One region of the Blautia sp. NSJ-175 genome, then DNA from elsewhere that is predicted to be linked to it. Evidence: a T-box and tRNA genes for the amino acid it is inferred to sense, from the RefSeq annotation. Region 1 holds a T-box; the other holds one or more tRNA genes.
The links. A T-box is a leader RNA that pairs with one kind of tRNA and senses whether it is charged. The one in region 1 lies ahead of thrS (threonine--tRNA ligase), so its partner is inferred to be a tRNA-Thr.

Region 1 (11,209 bases):
ATATTTATATTTGCAATCTATATCTTGATATAAACAAATTATTTAATCGTTTTATTCATGAATTAAATTTTCAAAACCTATTGAATTTCACCTGCTAATATGATATATTGTAAATAGAAAAGGAACAACCGTCCAAAGTGGTTTGACCTATGCAAAAGTAGAAAATCCACCCCCGCTCGTCAAAGTTTAAGGGTGGTTTTTCTATGTAAACTAATGACTCATCAAGTAAATGAAAGTCAGTAGTGCGATCAGAAAAATTCCGAACTGCATCAGATCATTAAAACTGAATTTGTTCTTCATGTGCACCACCTCCATTCTCTATAGAATGAAGGTCAAGCCACCCTTTCACACGGTTGTTCCTCAATTTTTATGATATCATATTCATTTTGCATTTGCAATCTATATATTGTCATTTACAACTTTTTATTTCCTCTCTCTTTCCTGAACGTATCCGGCGACATTTCCGTATATTTTTTGAACACTTTTGAAAAATATGTACAGTTCTCAAATCCCAATACGTCAGAAATTTCATATACGAGATAACCCTTCTCCAACATTTCCTTTGCCAGCTCCACCTTCCTCATATTCACATATTCAATAAAATTCTGCCCCATCTCCTTTTTAAATACTGTACTCAGATAGGCACTGGAAACACCGATTTCTCTGGCTGCTTCTGACTGATGTATCTGTGTCCGCAGATGCGTATCAATATAACGAAAAACACTGCAGAGAATCTCAGAACGGCTGCATTTATAATCAATCAAAAACCGCTCATAAAAAGCATCTGTAAATTTCAAAAACCATTTTTCTATTTCTGACAAACTGCTGCTCATCATCAGTGACTGATAATGACAATTATCACCGCGCACTTCAATTTCCTCAATAGCCCCGTTTAATCCCTGGGCAGTCATAGAGAATACCCCAAGCATATCCATAAAAATACGCCGCAGCACATTCATATTTATATACCGTTCTTCATATACAGCCGTGAAAATATGTGTTATAGTCTTTTTTATCTCCTCCCTGTCCAATTCACTTACCGCCTTCTTCAGCTCTGCCTGCATATGCGTCATTCTATTTGGACTATGTTCTTTCGCCGGTATTTTTTCTGTAAAATAATGTATTCTCTGCTCTTCATCATAATAGCTCATCATCTGAATCTGCTCTGCAAGGGCAATGGCCCGGTTAATGTCCGTCTCTTCCTTCATGACACCCTCATAGATTCCCAAATATAACTTTATCAGACAGCGCTGCATCAATATCTGGTAAAGCTCCTCATAAAATTCTCCCGGAAACCGGCTGTCAAACACAAAATAACAGCACTGCGCCCCTTTGTGAATCTGCAGATATTCCTGCCCGCGCTTCTGAAACCACGCTCTGCACTGCTCGGTAACAGAAAATATCCCATCCTGTTTTTCTTTATGGGGCAGAATACACAGAAGCGTCCGGTAAGTCCCCACATCCTGAAAGATGTCTTTTCCTGTGTGGCTGATAATCTCCTCATACCGTATTTCCCGGACACGGAAAAACGGCTGCTTTTCTGCCCTGCATTTCAAAAGAATTTCCTTCAGCTCCTGGGAAGAGAGATTCAGTTTCCGCAGATAATCATATGCCCCCAGCTTCATAGCCTCTTTTACCATCTCAAATTCTTCATTACAGCTTATAACAATAACTTTACAGTCCAGATTATTTTTATTTAAATATTCCAGAATCTGCAGTCCGTTCACTTTCGGTATATTCAGGTCAAGAAGCAGAATGTCCGGATGATTATTTTCTATGGATTGGATTGCTTCCTGTCCATCCTTTGCATCCTCCAGCAGAATAAATCCAAGAGCCTCCCAATCAAGGAGCTGATGCAGGCCGACTCTGGCCAATATCTCATCTTCTATGATCAATACCTTATTCTTCATACCCTTTCCTTTCTGCCCGTGAATGTGCCTGAAATTCCGTTTTCTTTGGAATCCGAATCCATATTTCAAATCCCGCTTTTACCTGTTCATTGAATATCAGCCCATAATTGTCCCCGTACAGCATTTTTAAACGGGAGTTCACATTGTAAAGCCCCATACCGGTAAATGTCCTTTGATTCCTGTGCGGACTTTTCAGCATCTCCTCCACCATATCCTTATCTGCAGAATTTCCGTTGTTAAATATGGAAATCAGAAAATCATGCTCATATTCCACTGCTGAGACAATGATCTGCCCCGCCGTCACATCTTTTACGCCGTGCAGAATAGCATTTTCCACAATAGGCTGCATGGTAAATGCAGGGATCTCATAGAAATATAAATCCGTGGGGATCACATTATAATACTGAAAAGAATTTCCGAATCTGAATTTCATAATATCCACATAGGCCTCTAAAAGCGCTGTCTCCTGTCCCACTGTTGTCATGCCGTTTCTGTTGTCATAGACACCGTGCAGGATCTCCCCCAGGGATTCCAATGCACGGGAGGTCCTCACATCCTGCTCCTCCCTGGCCATGATTCGGATAGAATTCACGGTGTTGAATATAAAATGCGGAGAGATCTGCGACATCAACATCTCATAATGAGCCTTCTCTTTCAGATGGCTTTCTGTCTTCACCTTTTCAATCAGTTCTTCTATCCTCAGTCCCGCCCTGTTGTAGCTTGCAATAAATTTATGTATTTCCAGAAATGACTGTTCCGGCTCCTGAATCTTCAGGATTCCGTTCTCAGAGTTTTCCAGATTCTCCACCAGATTCGTAAGTGGCCTTGACAGTTTCCTGGAAAAATAAATCATGGTGATTATGGTGGCGGCAATTAAAAGCAGAACCATTCCGAGAATATTTCTGGAAATCCTAAGATTTCCCTCCAGATAGACCCTGCCCGGAACGGCGTACACCAAAGTATTCCCGCCGTGCTCCATAGAAACTGCCATGTACTTATAACCATTTTTCAAAACTCCCTGGATAATGGTATCAGCTTCTTTCCTCCACACAGGTTCCTCTTTTATGAGTAACTGCACCAGCCCATCTTTTTCCCCATTATATTCCATCTGCATTTCCCTGCTGCCGTCAAAAATATAAAAAGTCCCCTCGTCCAGGGGCACCATGGCCTGCGTGAATTTCCCCCATATTTTTGTACCGGAGAGCTGAATGAGAAGAACCCCCAGCTTCTCGCCGGAATAATCCAACACACTTCTGCCGATGTAGAGATAGCGGTATTCCCGTATAGGATATGTGGTCATCTCTGCAAAAAAATCCTGCAGTTCTGTGCAGAAAGTGGTTTTTCGTCCATTGGATACAATCTGCTGATACCAGTCCTGTCCTTCATAATCTACGGAAGTACGGCTCAGATTGTGTGCACCGATCAGATATCCGGAGTTTGTCAAAATGGCAATTTTGCCCCCCACTGCATTCAGAACTGAGCTTTCCATCTCGGACAGCCTTGCTGACAGCTCCGTCTTAGCCCGATACAGATCATAACTGTCCCCGGAACGAGCCATCGTGCGCAGATTCTCCAATACACTTTTGCTGGTCATCATCATACTGGTAGAGTAGTTGGTCACTTCAATCATCTGATCTCCGTTTGCTTTGATCTGAGACAGAAGTGTTGAATCATAACTGGTCATATTTTCTGTTGTAACCCTCTGTAAATAAATGTTCAGAAACATAAGTGCCAGACACAACGGCAGGACCACAAAACACCCCATGTACACAATGAGCTGTGTCCTGATACTTTTGTTTTTCAGACTGAAATGTCTGCTTCTTTCCCTCTCCATACGGTATCCGCCCTCTTTTATCCTTCATTCTAATATCTTAAATCTTTTTGTCAACTTTTCGCCTTGTGTTCCCATTACTTTCCAGTCCGGCCCATCGCGAAGCTTGTCTGAGCTATATGGCGTTCTCCGCAATTCCTACTCAGCAAAACAGGGCTGCCGCACATTTTGTGCGCCAACCCTTAAAGCTACCCCTTCACAGCTCCGGCAGACAGTCCTTCCACAAGGTTCTTCTGCACTAATGCGAAGAACAGCAATATGGGAACAAGGCTGATAACCACTGCTGACATCAATAATCCCCAGTCCACAGAGTATTGTCCGATAAAATCCTGCATTCCCACCTGAATGGTCTTTTTTAGTGTTGTATTGATGAAAATGGATGCATACATATATTCATCCCAGGATGACATGAAACAGAAAAGCGCTGTCACAAACAGTCCCGGTTTTGCCACGTAAAAGATAACGGAGAAAAAGGAACGTAATCTGCTGCATCCGTCGATCATGGCTGACTCCTCCAGTTCCCACGGAATCGTGGAAAAAAATGCACAGGTATTCCAGATGGCAAAAGGAAGAGTAAAGGAACAGTACATCAGTATCAGCCCCACATAACTGTCAATGAGCTGAAAATGTTTCATGATAATATAATACGGTATACACAGCAGGATTCCCGGAAACATTCTCGTCATCAGTACTGCCATCTTGATTTTCCCGGCGCCCAAAATGCGGTACCTTGTCAGCCCATATGCAGCCATGACAGACAATACCATACAAATAACCGTTGTCACTGCCGTAATAAATATACTGTTCATAAAATATCTGACAAAATTTGATTCAAAAATCACATGGCGGAAATTTTCAAATGTCACATATGTAGGAATAATCTGCTTTGGATCATATATCTGCTCCTGTGTTTTCAGCGCTGTCAGCACAACGTACACAAACGGCGCCACAGCAATAAATACCATCAGAACTGTAAAGATATAAGCACCTGCCATTCTGATATTCTTTTTCTGTTTTTTATTCAGCATTTGCCCCTCCTCTACTCTTTCTCACTTACCATGCGCAGATATATCCCGGAAAATACTGCCATGAAAATAAATAAGATCACAGACGCCGCCGCTGCTGTACCGAAGTTATGGTTGATGAAGGCCTCACGGTAGGCAAAGGTGTAAAGTATCTCCGTACTGTACAGGGGGCCGCCGCCGGTCATCAGCCAGATGGTGTTAAAGCAGGACACAATACCTATAAGATTCAGGATTGTGGCTATTGCCAGCGGTTCCTTGATGATAGGCAGCGTGATTCTCCAAAAGCATTGGAAACGGCTGGCCCCGTCAATTTCAGCGCTCTCATATACATCACCGGGAATGCCCTGCAGCGCAGCCAGAATAAATATCATCTGAAACGGAATCCCCTTCCAGATTGCCACAAGAACCACACACCAGAAGGCAGAGCCGATATTTCCAAGCCAGGAGATGGATTCCGTGATAGCTCCTAACTTTACGGCAAGTATGTTGATGATTCCCACATTTGCATTATATAAAAAGGTAAATGTCATTGCCGCAATCGCGTGCGGAACAGCCCAGGGCACCAGAATCAAAGTGCGGTATACAGACCTTCCTTTCAGTTTCATATTCAGTGCCAGCGCCAGCAGCATGGCTGCCACAAGCTGTATCACAAGATTCACCAGTGTCCATTTTACTGTATTTCCGATAGACTGCAGAAAAATCTTGTTGGCAAATATATTCTTATAATTTTCCAGTCCTGCAAAGGTATTGAAGATACTGTCCTTTGGACGAACCAGATTGTAATTGACAAAACTAAGATAAATACCGCGGAACAGCGGATAGATTGAGAGGGTCAGGACTGCCGCAACTGCCGGTGCCAGAAGCAGATACCCAGGCCAGTTTTTCTTCAGTTCCAGTCCCGCCCTTTTTTGTTTTCTTCCCATAATCCCACCTCAGGACGGGCAGCTCTCCCCGGCTGCGCCGGAGAGACGATAACCCGCTTTCTTGTCTACTTATAGTTAGATGCAATGTTCTCGTTTAATTTCTGCGTCAGGGACTTAAGCGCTTCCTCTGCTGTTGCCTTTCCGTAATCCACCTCCAGGATTGCATTGGTGATCAGTTCGTCGATGGCCTTTTCATTGATAACAGCCGGACGGGCACAGGTATATGGGAACTCATCTGTAAATACCTTCAGGCGTTCTTTTCCCTCCAGCGCTTTTGCATAATCAAAATCCTTACGTGCGGAAATCTTTCCCTGGACTGCCAGAATCGGATCTCCTTTTTCGGAATTGATGTACTGGATCAGATCATATGCCAATTCCGGGTTCTTACTGTTAGCGTTGATATTCCAGGTCCAGCCTCCCAGTACGGTTGCCTGTGTCTTTCCTTCCACCATGGTGGTGATCCCATAATCCAGATCAGGATTGATGCCGTCAACACCGTTTGCACACCAGTCCCCGCCCAGAAGGAAGGTGGCCTCTCCATTGGCAAAGCTTTCATAAACCTTATCCCATGTTGTGGCCTCTTTAAATGATTCTACCAGCCCTCCGTTTTCAATCATGCTGCAGATATAGTCCCAGGCTTCTTTCCCCTGTTCATTATCGATCACCACAGATGGTGTCTCACCGCTGGTATCAATGACCGGGCATTCATTCTGATAGAAGAAGGAATAAAACGCATATGCACTCTGATAGGTGATGATTCCGCCGTATCCGGCCTCCTTCACTTTTTCAAGGGCATCGGAAAGCTCTTCCCAGTTTGTGGGAACTGAGAGTCCCAGTTCATCCAGACGTTCCTTGTTATAGTACAGACCGCAGCAGTCCATGTACCAGGGAACCGAGTAATATTCTCCCTGGAACTTACCGGAATTCAGCGGCCCTTCCTGATACTGGGAAACCAGATCCTCCGGCGTGGCCAGTTCACTCAAAGGATATAGAAGACCCATTGCCGCCAAATCAATGGCATGTCCTGAATTATCCATAATCACAATATCTGCACCGCCGCCTGCCAGGGCCGCTGTCTGAAAAGATTCCTTAATATCCTGCTGGGAAGCTCCCTGCAGCGTGATTTTTGTACCGGGATGTTCCTCCTCATAATACCTGATAGTCTTTGTAAACTCCCCGCCAAGGTCCGTGGATTCATCAACCCAGTCATTTGTCATAAGAAGTGTAATCTCTGCAGAATCTCCCTTATCACTGTTCTCCCGGCTGTCTTCCTTTTTTTCATTCTCGGTGCTTTCTTCTTTCTTGTTCTCCTGACCACTGTCGGAACTACCGCACGCTGTGGTCCCTAATATCATTGCTGCCGCCATCAGTACGGCTGTCACTTTTTTTCTTTTCATACCTTCATACCTTCTTTTCCTTACAATTTTTTAACGGTTTACTGTACCCTTCTTTGCATTTTCAAAACGCCGGCTGTTTCGGAATTGCTATAAACACATTAAAACATATCCCTGTTATTTTTAGAATAAATATATTATTTGACTTTTTACCGTTCCTTCTTAAAAAATTTTCAAATTCCTTATCTTTTTTCCACCTGTTGTATTTTTAAGTTTTTTACGGCTTAAAAATAAAATATGTACTGATCCGCAAAAAAACCTGTCTGTTTTTTCGATTATTTCGCTCTGATTCAAAAGTTATCTTCATTCCCTGATACGTGTATCTGGACTAAAATCTTATGTACAGAAGAAAAGGAGGACTTTGAATATGAAAAAATTAAATGTAGCCCTGGTTGGGCTGAGCTTTGGACTGGAATTCGTTGCCATCTACTGCAGGCATCCCGATGTGGATAAGGTCTATGTTGTAGACAAAAATCAAAAACTTCTGGACCTTGCCAGAGAACGGTACAGCATCCCCCAAAGCCAGTGCTTCACTGACTTGCAGGATGTACTGGATATACCCGAGATCGATGCCGTCCATCTGGTGACGCCGCCTTCCACACACGCACCGTTTTCTGTACGGGTGCTGAATGCAGGAAAACACTGCGGCTGCACAATCCCCATGGGCATGAGCCTGGAGGAATTAAAACAGGTTATTGCCGCAAGAAAGGCCGCAGGCAAGAATTATATGTTCATGGAAACCACCATCTTCCAGAGGGAATTTCTCTATCTGAAAGAACTGTATGAGAAAGGGGAACTTGGTCGTCTGCAGTACATGACATGCGCCCACTATCAGGATATGGAAGGCTGGCCTGATTACTGGAAAGGTTTTCCTCCCCTTATGCATCCCACCCATGCGGTTGCACCGTGTCTGATGCTTGCGGGACATCTGCCGGAAAAAGTATACGCCAGAGGTTCAGGTAAAGTCCGCCGCGAACTGGAAGAACCGTATGGATGCCCTTACGCTTTTGAAGCAGCCTTTATCACCCTTCAGGACAGTGATATCACAATTGAGATGGAGCGCTTTTTATACGGAGTTGCCAGAAGTTATTCTGAGTGTTTCCGTGTATATGGGGAGAATAAAAGCTTTGAGTGGCAGCAGCTTGCAGAGGAAGATCCTGTCATCTACACCAGAACAGGAGCACTGCAGAAAGTGGATATCCTGAATGAAGAAAAAGAAGAATCCAGCAGAGGCGGAGAAATTCTGGAGGAACGGGTCAGGATACCTGATTATGCTCACCTTCTACCTGATGAGATTGCATCCTTCACCACCAATACGGTTTACAACAATGAAAATACACACCTCTCTTTTAAGCAAGGCGGCGGACACGGTGGTTCTCACCCCCACCTGGTACATGAATTCGTCCGTTCCATCCTGGAAGACCGAAAACCCGCCATCGATGATATCATGGGCGCCTACTGGACCGGCACCGGAATCTGTGCACATGAATCCGCCATGAAAGGCGGGGAAGTGATTACCATTCCCCGGTTTGAACAGCTTTAACCATAACCCAAACCCCTTGTTTTCCAAACAATTTTGTTGAAAACAAGGGGTTTTTATATCTGTTTTTCTGAATTGTCAAGGGCTAAAACTTTATTAAATTTTCCAGGTTGTCGTATATTGTCCGCACCAGGTGAGAATCATTTTACTAGACATTAAAATTTCCAGGAGGATTCTTGCAATGGCACTTAATAAAGTTGAAATATGCGGTGTGAACACTTCCAAACTCCCTGTACTTACCAATGAAGAGAAAGACATTCTGTTCGAGCGGATCAAAAAGGGAGATACGGAAGCCAGAGAATTATATATCAAGGGAAATTTGAGGCTGGTGCTCAGTATCATCAAACGCTTCTCCGCCAGCAACGAAAATGTAGATGATCTCTTCCAGATTGGCTGCATTGGGCTGATGAAGGCCATTGACAATTTCGACACGACACTGAACGTGAAATTTTCTACTTATGCGGTTCCCATGATCATCGGTGAGATCCGCAGGTATCTGCGCGACAACAACTCTATCCGGGTCAGCCGTTCTCTCCGGGACACAGCGTACAAAGCCATCTATGCCAAAGAAAATTACGTCAAGAAAAATCTCAAAGAGCCTACCATCAATGAGATTGCCGAGGAGATTGGCATTGAAAAAGAAGACATTGTCTATGCCCTGGATGCCATCCAAAGCCCGGTCAGCCTCTACGAACCTGTATACACAGAGGGCGGGGATACCCTGTATGTTATGGATCAGATCAGTGATAAAAAGAACAGAGAGGAAAACTGGATTGAGGATCTGTCCCTGAAGGAGGCCATGAAACGCCTGGATGACAGGGAAAAACACATTATCGAAATGCGTTTCTACGAAGGAAAAACCCAGATGGAGGTTGCCCGGGAAATCGGCATCTCCCAGGCTCAGGTCAGCCGTCTGGAAAAGCACGCGCTGAAAAACATGAAAAACTATCTCCGTCCCTGAAAATCCTCACGCTCCTGACTTGACATTCACGCCCATAGATGATATGCTAAACACCAATTCAGAATGTATCCGCAGCCTTTCAACAGGTCTGCCGCTGCATTCTGCCATATGATCCAACGCGTAGACAGGAAGAGTAAAATGTCTATCCATGCAGAGAGGAATGCATACGGTGTGAGCATTCTATGGGGAAACATTTGAAGACCACCCTGGAGCGGCTTTAATAAAGTCCGGCCGACACCGTTATCGTCTGAATGAGTGGTATTTGCAAAAAGGGTGGAACCGCGGTATCTTGTTTATCGTCCCTGAACAGTCTTAGGATTGTTCAGGGTTTTTTTATTTAATCAATTACTCATGGAGGAAAAAAGAATGAAGATCACATTAAAAGACGGCTCCGTAAAAGAATATACGGAGTCCAAATCAGTCATTGACATTGCCTTTGACATAAGCGAAGGACTGGCACGGGCTGCCTGCGCAGGCCAGGTGGACGGTCAGATTGTGGATTTAAGAACTGTCATCCACAAGGACTGCAGCCTGAACATTCTCACAGCCAGAGATCCGGAAGGACTTCGTGTTGTCCGCCATACCTGCTCTCATGTACTGGCTGAAGCTGTCAGACATCTGTTTCCCAATGCCAAACTGGCAATCGGGCCGGCAATCGACACCGGCTTCTACTATGACTTTGAGGCAGAACCATTTTCCAGAGAGGACCTTGACCAACTGGAAAAAGAGATGAAACGGATCATCAAGAAAGGAAACAAACTTGAACGCTTCACTCTCCCAAGAGAGGAGGCCATCCGCCTCATGACAGAAAAAGAAGAACCCTACAAAGTGGAACTGATCACAGACCTTCCCGCAGATGCTGAGATTTCCTTCTACTCCCAGGGAGATTTCGTTGATCTGTGCGCAGGACCTCATCTTATGAACACAAAAGGCATCAAAGCGTTTAAACTGACCTCCTCCTCAGGTGCTTACTGGAGAGGGGATTCCAGCAAACCCATGCTGCAGAGAATATACGGCAGCGCCTTTTCCACAAAGGATGAGCTGAACGAATATCTCCAGCACTTGGAAGAGATCAAAAAACGTGACCACAACAAGCTTGGACGTGAAATGGAATTATTCACCACCGTTGATGTGATCGGACAGGGCCTTCCCCTGCTGATGCCAAAAGGCGCTAAGATCATCCAGACACTCCAGAGATGGATCGAGGATGAGGAGGACAACAATTGGGGCTATATCCGTACCAAGACACCCCTCATGGCCAAAAGTGACTTATACAAGATATCCGGTCACTGGGACCACTACAAAGACGGCATGTTTGTTCTGGGAGATGAGGAGACGGACAAAGAAGTGTTTGCTCTGCGTCCCATGACCTGCCCCTTCCAGTATTATGTATATAAATCCAGACAGCGCTCCTACCGCGACCTGCCTCTTCGCTACAGCGAGACCTCCACACTGTTCAGAAACGAGGATTCCGGCGAAATGCACGGCCTGACACGTGTCCGCCAGTTCACCATCTCGGAGGGCCACCTGATCGTCCGCCCGGATCAGATGGTGGAAGAATTCAAAGGCTGTCTGGCGCTTGCCAAGAAATGCCTGACCACACTGGGCCTTCAGGATGATGTGAC
Region 2 (11,209 bases), on a different contig from region 1:
TGGCCTCTCCGTTCAGCAGTGCGTTCTGTGTATCACTGTCCTGGATCATACGGATATTCGGCGCCAGCTCTTTTAATTTTTCCCCTGCCTGTTCGATGACCTGTACATCTTCCTCATTCATGGATTTCCCCATAGTCTGAAGCACAAATCCATTGACTGCCCGGTAGCTGCCGATCATGGCGATCTTATCCTCAAGCTTTGGATTCCACAGATCCTCATATCCCTTGATTTCAAAGTCAACCTGCGCAGGGTCATACACGATCAGAGGAATACCTGCCCCGTGCGGAACGGTATATTCATTGTCCGGATCATAAAACTGGCTCTGATACAGAGGATTGATATTGCCGAAATTGCTGATCTGTGTCTTGTCCAGTTTTTTTGCCAGACCGTTCTTCACGATCTGTTCAATGATATAATCATCGCCCACAACAATGTCGTAGTCTTTTCCGTCTGTCTGCTGAATTTTTTCCAGCATGGTTTCATTTGTGTCGAAGTTGGAGCTGATGATCTTGATTCCTGTCTCTTCCTCAAAGCCATCCAGCACTTCCTGGGGGAACAGTCCCTCCCAGGTGTAGAGTACCAGTTCTTTGTTGTCATCTTCCTCTTTTTCACCACATCCGGCAAGCATGGAGGCTGCCATTGCAAAACAAAGTGTAAGGGCTGCTAATCTTTTCTTCATATTTCTACCTCATCTTTCTGAAAGTTCTCCCCGCCTGCGTTCCTGCCGTTTCTGCACCAGGGAAGAAATGCCGAGAACCAGTACGATGGCCGCTAAAATTATGGTACAAAGCGCATTGATCTCCGGTGTCACCCCTGTCTTAAGCTGGGTGTAAACCTTTACCGGAAGCGTATTGAGCCTTGGACCGTTTACAAAAATACTGATGACCACATCATCAAAAGACATGGCAAACGCCAGCAGACTTCCGGACAGAACCGCCGGCATAATGAGCGGCAGCGTTATGTCAAAGAACGTCCTGATCTGGGATGCGCCCAAATCCCGGGCTGCCTCCTCCAAAGACCGGTCAATTCCCACAAGCCTGGCCTTTACCATCATAAATATATAGGGGATACAAAAAGTAGTATGCGCAATTACCAGGGTTGTCATACCAAAAGGCAGGTTTAATAAGGAGAAAAAGGCAAGAAATACCATGCCCAGAATGATCTCGGGTATCATGATGGGAACTGTGGACAGATACTCCATCATGCCTTTTGTCTTATAATCCGCCCGGGCCATGCCCACAGCACCCAGAGTCCCGATGACTGCGGAGATGGCGCAGCTTATAACGCCCAGAAGTATGCTGTTGAACAGCGCTTCCTTAATATCTCTGTCATGCCAGAGTGTTTCATACCATTTCAGGGAAAATCCTGTAAAGCTGGCTGTGAGCTTGGACTCATTAAAGGAAAATATCACCACCATCACAATGGGGAGATACATGACGAGCAGCAGGACGGCCAGATAAATGCCTGACAGCTTATGTTTTTTTCTCAAAAGAATCCCTCCAAATCTTTCACGTGGGTAATTTTCCGGTACAGATAAATCATAATGGAAGTCAGGACCATAAGTACCACGGCAAGCGCTGCCGCAAAGGGCCAGTTGCTTCCTCTTGTGAGCTGATCCTGGATCACACTGCCCACCAGAACGATTTTATTTCCGCCCAGAATATCCGCAATGAAAAACAGTCCCATGGACGGCACAAAGGACAGGATCACACCCGTCAAAAGTCCGGGCAGCGTCAGCTTCAGCGTAATCGTCAAAAATGCCTTGGCCCGGCTGGCCCCCAGATCTCTTGCAGCCTCCACCAAAGACCAGTCCATTTTTTCCACGCTGGAATACACGGAGAGCACCATAAAAGGTAGCAGCGCGTAAATCATGCCAATGACAACTGCAGGATAGGAGTAGAGGATTTTCAGCGGTTCCTCAATGATGCCCAGCTTCACAAGCAGCGTATTGAACACGCCTTTTGCCTGGAGCAGGATGATCCATCCGTACATGCGGATCAGGGAACTGGTCCAGAAAGGCACCATGATCAGCAGCATGATCCTCTTCTTCCATTTTGCCGACTGTTTTGCCATAAAATAGCCAAAGGGATATCCCAGCAGCGTGATACAGATGGTGCTGGTAAACGCAAGCTGGAAGGACTGGGAAAAGCTCTTCAGGTAAACAGGATCTGCGATCTTCTTATAATTTTCCAGGGTAAATTTCCACAGGGTCCCCCATCCGTCGCTGTTTGTGGCAAAGCTCAGGGCTATCATATAGAGCAGCGGTCCTGCCACAAAGACAAGGGTGAAGATATAGAGGGGTGCAACCGTCAGAAACAGTCCTGATCTTTTCTTTTTCTCCATCCTCACGCCTCCTGTGTATCTTCCAGATCCACAAAGACAGCGTGCTGCGGCTCCCATCCCACACAGACCTTCTGATCCACCGTCAGATCTGTATCTATGCCGTAATGGCTGGCAACCACTTCCCTGCCGTCCTCCAGTTTAAAGGCCATGTGGAGCTGTCCTGCATTAAAGGATTTATCGGTTATCACTGCAGGAAGACCTTTTTTACACTCGCGGCAGACTTTGATATTTTCCCTTCTCACAGCCACCACAGCCCTGCCGCCTTTTTTCAGGCCGTCCGCCGTCCCTGCTGTGATAAGGCAGTTGTTCACCCGGATATCCGTAAGCTCCTCCCCTATATGCTCCACAACACCGGAGATTATATTGGCATTGCCCACAAAGTCAGCCACATAGCTGGTCTTCGGGCGGTTATAGATCTCATCCGGGGTACCGATCTGTTCAAACTGACCGTCACGCATGACCACAATACGGTCTGACATGTTGATCGCCTCCTCCTGGTCATGTGTTATGTACAGGAAGGTAATACCCAGCTTCTTCTGAAGCCGCTTCAGCTCTGTCTGCATAGCCCTTCTGAGCTTCAGATCAAGGGCGCCCAGAGGCTCATCCAAAAGCAGGAGTTTTGGGCTGTTGATCAGGGAGCGGGCAATGGCAACCCTCTGCTTCTGCCCGCCTGACAGTTCTGATGGCATACGCTTTTCATAGCCGGAGAGCTGAACCAGATCCAGCATTTTCTTTACTTTTTCCCTGATTTCATTTTTTGGAACCTTACGGATTCTCAGGCCATAGCCGATGTTTGCCTCCACATTCATATGGGGAAACAGGGCATAATTCTGAAACACTGTATTCACATCCCTCTGATGGGGTTCCAGCATGGTCACATCCCGGCCTTCCAGAATCACCTGGCCTTTGTCCGGCATTTCCAGCCCGGCAATGATACGCAGAGTTGTGGTTTTTCCGCAGCCGGAAGCGCCTAAGAATGTGATGAATTCTCCTCTTTCTATCGAAAGGTCAATATCTTTGAGCACGTCTGTGGTCCCGAAGCTCTTGCTTATCCCCTTAAGTTCCAGTAACGTCTCTTTTCCCGCATCTGCCACTGCAGAATCCGCGGGAGTTTCTTGCAGGTGTCGTATATCGTTCATGTAGTGTCCTTTTCTAATCTTAACATTGTTATTTGTTAAACTATCTCTGGTATATAATGGCACAAATGTTCGGCGTTGTCAATTCCCGGCGGGCAATTCAGATGTATTTTATCCATTTTATTCTCTGTTATTAAAATATTGGCTGGCTGTGAGCAGTATTGGCGAATGTGTAACCCGCTGAAAAACAAAGAAAGCGTAAAGTCCTGCTATGGGACCTTGCGCTTTTAGCTCTGAAAAGACAAAAAATCCCGCATATCTGCGGGATTCTGAAAAGCTGGAAATGAGACTCGAACTCACGACCCCTTCATTACGAGTGAAGTGCTCTACCGACTGAGCTATTCCAGCTTGTGTTTCACACACAAGTGATATTATACACGATTTTGAGAAAATTTCAACTATTTTTTACAAATTCTGTCCCACATTTTGGACAGCGCACGCTTACCTTGCCTTTTCCCTTCGGAATACGAATCTTCTGCTTGCAGTTTGGGCAGGAATAAATGTGGTAATCCTTTCTCTGCTGCTGGATATATTTTTTCTGTCCGAAAAAATGGCGTACCTTGTTCTCCACAGCCAGATACTTCTGATTCTCAGCATAACGTTTCGTGAGATTTCTTGAAAACATTCTGATGTAAATAAAAACGATCAGCAGAATCTCCCAGGAAGTCAGCAGCATGGAAACATATCCATTTCTGATGAACATATTGATGACAGCACAGACCAGAAGTACGATCAGCATAAACTGGTTCAGCCTGTCTGTGCCGTAGCGTCCTGCCATAAACCTTGCAAATTTTTCTTTCATGATTCTTAATTCCCATCCTTCTCTAATGATTCATATATTTTGCTCACAAACTGTGCCGCATGCTCCAGATCATCCATATCAGGATGCAGCATGGCCATATCAAAATTCCGTATCATGGTGTCAATCTGCCTGTCATTATCCCCGTTTCTCATACGGTTGTATTTTTCCCTGACCTGAATCGGCATCTTGCCCTGGCAGATAAATGCGCCCAGATATTCATTGTCATCCTCTATGAAAACCCGGATGTTCTCCTCAATCTTCTTAAAATACTCCTGACTTTCTCCCATTCCGCAGGTGCCGAACAATGCGATCTTCTTTCCCTGCAGGGAGCCCAGATAATCCAGCACTTCTACGCTGGCGCTTCCTCTGTCTGTCCAGAAACCGATAAAATAAATGTCCGCCATATCATAGTCTGTCTGCCCGTCCAGCCGGGCAATGTCCTTATCCGAGCCCGGAACTGCTGCAAATATGGCCTTTGCCAGCTTTTCCGTGTTGCCCGTTCTGCTCTTATACAATACCTGCGTCTTCATGTGGTATCATCCTCTCTCATTTTTACGATATATTAATAATAGCACGATGACAGACAAATAGATATTTCCTGACTCTTAAAAATTATAAATTGTCTATAAATTCCTTTTTTCTTCTCAGATTTTTCTTAAGGACTTTTCTGCCGGCACAGGTTTCCGGATTCTCGCACCACAGACAGCGCCTGCAGTGCAGACATTTCCCTGTATCCCGGCCTTCTATGGCATCTTTAGCCCAATTATAATTCACAATGATCCCCCGCGCAATGTCGATCATATCCACATCGGTGCGCTCCAATACGTCCTGGGCCATCTGTGGGCTTGTGATACCATTTACCGCAAATACAGGAACGGACACGGCACGCTTGATCTCCGCTGCCGCGTAGATACATTTTTCATATGGAAAATCTACCGGTGCTTTCGGGTCATCTTCACCGGAAAAGCCATAGGACACATCAATAAAATCTATGCCCTCCTTTTCCAGTATCCTGGCATGCCGGATTCCGTCCTCCAGCCTTGGCTCAAATCCGCCCAGACGGATTCCCACCACAAAATCCTCCGGCACCCTTTCCCTAATGGCCCGCAGGATTTCCACTGCGAACCGTTCTCCGTGTTCCCCGTATGCGTCCTGCCTGCGGTTCACCCAGCGGTTAAAAAATTCACACATCAGGTACTGATGGCATCCGTGCAGTTCCACACCGTCATAGCCTGCTTTCCAGGCACGGACTGCCGCGTCTGTAAATTCCTGCTGAATCTTATGTATTTCCTCGGTTGTCAGTTCTTTTCCTGTTTTTTTGACCCCATCTTTATAGAAGCTGTAGTCACTGGGACAGGCAAGCTCCCCATCCAGACCTGAGACACCGGCATGATGGATCTGGATAAAGATGGGGCATCCTTCCCCGTGTACTGCGTCCACGATCCGGGAAAGTCCCTGGATCTGGCCGTCCTCCCAGATGCCCAGCTGATTTTCGGCAAGCTTTCCGTTCTTATCCACACAGGTAGCCTCCTGTATGATCAGGCCGGTCTGTCCTTTTGCCACATTTCTGTAATGTTCCACATTTTCCGGTGACACATAGCCGTCCCGGGAGCCCCAGGCATAGCATACCACCGGCGGAAAACAAATTCTGTTTTTTATCTGCACATTTTTTATCTGTAATGGTTCAAATAGTTTTTTCATAGCCAACCACTCCCATCCAATCTGAAAATGCAGCAGCCGGAATATCCCCGGCGCTGCACCTGTAGTTACTGATAATCCATATGTGTCATATAGCCCTCATAAACCTCGTGGCCTGTCTCCAGTGTACCACCGTCCACGGTAATCTGGATTGCTTCCGCCTGAAAGGTGTCCAGAAAAGAATTGACCACTGCACCAATGGTAAGAATCTCTCCGGCAGTCCCCATGGAACGGACACTGTCTTTAAAATTGGAGGACAGATCCAGTTTCAGGACATACTGCCCCTCCTCCTCTGTCTCCTCAAAATTCTGGACTGTAATGCTGTCCGTCAGAACGCCGGCGCCCACAAGCTGGCCAATCAGGGCATCTGCTGTCACCTGTGCAATCTCTACCTGATTGACATTCCAGCCCTCCGCATTGTCATCGGGAACATAGATAAAAGCCTGGCCTGCCTGGACCGGGGTGTTCTCCTCCTCAGGTTCCTGTGCATCAGCACTGTTCTTATCCGCATCTTTTTCTGTGTCTTTCTTTGCTGTCTCATCCGGATTCTCTTTTGCTTCCGTATTTTCTTTCTTATCTGTCTTGGTGTCCTCTTTTTTTGACTCCTTATCTGAGGTTTCTTTGTTTTCCTGGCCGCTGTCCTTTTGCTCTTCTTTTGCCTCTGTCTGGGTTTTCGCGTCTGTATCCTCGGCATTGCTGCATCCGGCCGCGCCAAATATCAGGACAGCGCCCAGCAGGATGGCAAGACATAATTTTCTGTGTTTCATAGGCTGCGCTCCTCTCTGCCGAAAGTTTCCGGCAATCCGGACTTGATATGCACATCAAGCTGCGGATATGGAATATCAATGTCTTCCTCGTCAAATGTCAGTTTAATCTCCTCGTTCAGCCTCCATTTTGCAGGCCAGTAGTCTTCTGTCTTCACCCATGCCCGGAGTCCCAGGATCACACCGTCATCTGCCAGTTCATCCACAAATACCAACATCTCCTGCTCCGACATAATGGCAGGATCTGCATGGAGCAGCGTTTCCAGTATTCCTTTAGCCTTTTTCAGATCCGACTGGTAGCCGATCATCACCTTGATCTCCAGTTTCCGCTTGTCCTGAGATGTCACATTCACAATGCTGGAATTGGTAATGTTTCCGTTTGGTATGGTAATCCTTCTGTTGTCCACGGTAGAGAGTGTGGTATAAAACAGATCAATTTTCACCACGGTCCCTTCCTGGCTGTTGGTGTTCTCTATAATGTAGTCTCCCACTGTAAAGGGCCTTAGAAGCATAATGATCACTCCGCCTGCCAGGTTTGACAGACCGCCCTGCAGTGCCAGACCAATCGCTACACCTCCGGATGCCAGTAATGCCGCAATGGAGGATTCCTTAATTCCAAAACGGACCGCAATACTTACGATCAGCAGGAAATACAGGGCCGTTTTTACAAAAGAAGTCAAAAACTGGATTACGCCGGTGTCTGCACCTGCTTTGTTCATGGCTGCCCGTATAAAGGCACATATCTTGACGATCACCTTGCTGGCTATAAAATAGATGACGATCGCCAGGATCACTTTCCATGCGAAAGCTTCCACAGCGGGAATCTGGGCACTGATGTGGTTCCAGATTTTTTCTAGGTTAATGCTTTTTGCCAAAATTCCTGTCATTTAGTTCATCCTTATTTTTTTCCGGTCGTCTTTCTCGTTGTTCCCTTTTTGGAAGCTGTTTTGCCGGCTTCCGGTTTTGCTGCTATTTTCTCGGCCTCTGGTTTTGCTGCTATCTTTTCAGCTTCCGGCTTGGCTTCTATCTTCTCCGCTTCCGGTTTTGCTGCTATCTTTTCAGCTTCCGGCTTCGCTTCTATCTTCTCTGCATCCGGCTTTGCCGCTATCTTTTTAGCTTCCGGCTTCGCTTCTATCTTCTCCGCGTCCGGCTTTGCCTCTATCTTTTTAGCTTCCGGCCTCGCTTCTATCTTCTCCGCGTCCGGCTTTGCCTCTATCTTTTTAGCGTCTGGCTTTGCCTCTATTTTTTCAGCTTCCGGCTTTGCTGCTATCTTTTTAGCATCTGGCTTTGCCTCTATCTTTTCAGCTTCCGGCTTTGCCTCTATCTTTTTAGCGTCTGGCTTTGCCGCTATCTTTTTAGCATCCGGCTTTGCCTCTATCTTCTCATTCTCCGGCTTAGCCATGGTTTTTTCAGCTTCCGCTTTCACTTCTACTTTCTCAGCCGCTGTCCCGGCTGCAGCTTTTTTAGCCTTAGCCCCGGCTGCCTTCTCTGTTCCCGTTTTGGCTGCCGCCTTTTTTGCTCTTGTTCCTGCTGTCTTCTTGGATGCTGTTTTTTTAGCTCCGGCTTTTGCTGTCAGCGCCTTGTCGTTCTTTCCTGCCTCAGCCTTACTGCTCTTTGCATTCGTCCCGATGTTTTCCGCCTCGGCGCCTATTCCTGTCTCCTTTTTGGATACCGCATCCGCTTTGACAGCCTCTGCTGCCGCCGCGATACTCAGCGCCTGCTGCTCCAGCTCCTTTTTACGCTCTTCTTCGATCTTCTGTTCTAACTCTGCCCGGACTTTTGAAACTGCAGGATTTTCCCGGCTCTCAGCAGCCTTTTCTGCTCTGGCAGCCCTGGTTTTACCCTTTTCCGCAGATTTTGCAGACGTTGTCTCCTTCACGGTTTTCTTTGCACCGGTCTTTGCTGTCGTCTTTTTCTCCTCTTTTATGTAGGAGAATATCTGTACAGACAACGGCGCAACATCAATAACGATAGAATTCTTTCTCTCGTCATGCTCTGCCCGTTTGGAGGATTTTGCTCTGGCATTTCTCACGCCGGTTCCGCCGAATTCTGCTGCATCACTGTTGAAGATTTCTTTATATTTGCCCGGATACGGAACGCCCATCTGGTATTTTTCGTACGAAAGAGGTGAGAAATTGCACACGATCACCAGCAACTCCTCTTTCTTTTTCGTCTTCCTGATAAAGGTCAGCATATTTTTCTCGGATTCCATGTGGTTGATCCACTCAAATCCCTCTGTATCGTAATCCATCTCATACAGAGCCGGCTGTTCCTTATAGAAGTTCCAGAGTGCCTTCACATAATTTTTAAACTGCTGATGATCCGGCTGTTCCAGAAGCTCCCAGTCAAGGCTTCTCTCCTCAGACCACTCTCTCTCCTGGGCAAACTCCTGTCCCATGAACAACAGCTTCTTGCCGGGATGAACAGCCATAAATCCATAGGCAGCACGGAGATTCGCGAACTTCTGCTCCTTGTCACCCGGCATTTTCATAAGAAGGGAGCCTTTTAAATGCACCACCTCATCGTGTGACAGACTTAAAAGGAACTTTTCACTGTAGGCATACACCATACTGAATGTAAGCTCATCGTGGGCACCGCCTCTGAACAGCGGATCCTTTTTCATATAGTCAATAAAGTCATTCATCCAGCCCATATTCCACTTCATATCAAAGCCCAGGCCGTCATCCTCAATGCTGCCCGTGATCTTAGGCCATGCCGTGGATTCCTCTGCTATGAGAAGTGCATCCGGATGTCTCTTCTTAAAAATGGAATTCAAATGTTTTAAAAATTCTATGGCTTCCAGATTCTCATTGCCGCCGTAAATGTTTGGAACCCATTCCCCGTCATTCTTTCCGTAATCCAGATACAGCATGGAAGCCACCGCGTCCATACGGATACCATCTGCATGGAATTTCTCTACCCAGAAAAGTGCATTGGAAATAAGGAAATTTCTAACCTGCGGCCTTCCGTAATTGTAGATCAGTGTTCCCCAATGGGGATGCATACCCTGTCTCGGGTCTAAATGCTCATACAGACAGGTGCCGTCAAAATTCGGAAGTCCCGGGGTATCTTTCGGAAAATGTGCCGGTACCCAGTCAAGGATCACACCGATGCCCTGCTGATGCAGATAATCCATGAAATACATAAAATCCTCACAGGTGCCGTATCTGCTGGTAGGCGCATAATATCCTGTCACCTGATATCCCCAGGAGGCGTCAAAGGGATGTTCCATAACCGGCATAAGCTCCACATGTGTGTAACCCATATCCTTTAAATACTCAGCAAGCTTTGGCGCGATATCCCGGTAATTACAGAACAGTTTTCCCTCTTCCTCAGGTTTTATCCAGGAACCGAGATGCATCTCATAGACCAGCATGGGCTTCTTCTCGTCATTGACACGTTTCCTGTCTTTTAACCACTGGTCATCCTGCCAACGGTAATGGTTCAGATCTGCTACTATGGAGGCTGTTTTCGGACGCAGCTCCGCCTGGTTTCCGTAGGGATCTGCCTTTAAGTATACCAGGGAACCTTTTGCCTTGATCTCATATTTATATAAGGCGCCCGGTTTGATCCCGGGTATAAATATCTCAAAAATCCCTGACACAGCCAGGCGGTTCATCTGATGCGCCCTGCCATCCCAGTGGTTAAAATCACCAACCACGGAAACACGAATCGCATTCGGTGCCCAGACTGCAAAATACACACCGGACACACCATTGATCGTCATGGTATGCGCGCCCAGTTTTTCATAGATATCATAACAGATGCCTGCACAGAACTGCTGTTCCTCGTCAAGGCTGATTTTAGATGTAAAAGCATAGGGATCATAAAACTGTTTTTTGTTTCCTTCCCCATCCTGGATTTCCACTTTATATTTCGGTATTTTATTTCCCGGAATCAGCACAGCGAAAAAGCCTGCCTCATCCTCCATGACCATATCGTAAGTCTCTTTTTCCTTTGTGAGCAGAATTCTTGCCTGCACAGCGCCCGGCACAAAACACTGGATCAAAATACCGTCTTCTGTCACTCTCGGTCCCAAAATACGGCGCGGTTCGCTTTCCTCAGAATATACAACAGCCTCTATTTCCGGCCAATCCATCAATTCATATAATTTGTCAGACATAAAACACCCTCCTTTTGTTACATTTTATCATTAAAGCGTTAAAAAGTAAACCTTGGATGAAAACGGCGCGCGATACCAGAAAAAAACAGATTCCGCAAAAGCAGGTTCCGTCATCAGAACCCCCTCTTTTACAGAATCTGTCTCATAAATTTATCTCTGATCCCGCAGCAACACATCATGTGCGCCGCCCTCAACAATACTTGTAGCGGAAACCAGTGTGATCTTAGCTTTTTCCTGAAGCTCCGGAATGGTGAGCGCTCCGCAGTTGCACATAGTAGAGCGGACCTTGCTCAGAGTCAGGTTTACATTATCCTTCAGACTTCCTGCATAGGGTACCAGAGAA

Region 2: it has a tRNA-Thr gene. The T-box ahead of thrS (threonine--tRNA ligase) is inferred to sense a tRNA for this amino acid. The anticodon was not compared.

Annotation. Positions count from the first base shown of each region.
Region 1 covers NZ_JALIFQ010000018.1:5,318-16,526, reverse strand. The annotation lists gene MUB35_RS22485 (response regulator transcription factor) at 414-1,910, opposite strand; gene MUB35_RS22480 (cache domain-containing sensor histidine kinase) at 1,900-3,744, opposite strand; gene MUB35_RS22475 (carbohydrate ABC transporter permease) at 3,930-4,769, opposite strand; gene MUB35_RS22470 (carbohydrate ABC transporter permease) at 4,781-5,689, opposite strand; gene MUB35_RS22465 (sugar ABC transporter substrate-binding protein) at 5,755-7,086, opposite strand; gene MUB35_RS22460 (Gfo/Idh/MocA family protein) at 7,451-8,626, shown strand; gene sigG (RNA polymerase sporulation sigma factor SigG) at 8,805-9,584, shown strand; T-box leader at 9,697-9,891, shown strand; gene thrS (threonine--tRNA ligase) at 9,951-11,209, shown strand, end outside.
Region 2 covers NZ_JALIFQ010000007.1:223,250-234,458, reverse strand. The annotation lists gene MUB35_RS13490 (polyamine ABC transporter substrate-binding protein) at 1-679, opposite strand, end outside; gene MUB35_RS13485 (ABC transporter permease) at 689-1,489, opposite strand; gene MUB35_RS13480 (ABC transporter permease) at 1,486-2,343, opposite strand; gene MUB35_RS13475 (ABC transporter ATP-binding protein) at 2,346-3,482, opposite strand; tRNA gene MUB35_RS13470 (tRNA-Thr) at 3,755-3,827, opposite strand; gene MUB35_RS13465 (Zn-finger containing protein) at 3,874-4,281, opposite strand; gene bilS (flavodoxin family protein BilS) at 4,287-4,811, opposite strand; gene MUB35_RS13455 (oxidoreductase) at 4,894-5,982, opposite strand; gene MUB35_RS13450 (GerMN domain-containing protein) at 6,048-6,746, opposite strand; gene MUB35_RS13445 (mechanosensitive ion channel family protein) at 6,743-7,630, opposite strand; gene glgB (1,4-alpha-glucan branching protein GlgB) at 7,642-10,866, opposite strand; gene MUB35_RS13435 (IMP dehydrogenase) at 11,017-11,209, opposite strand, start outside.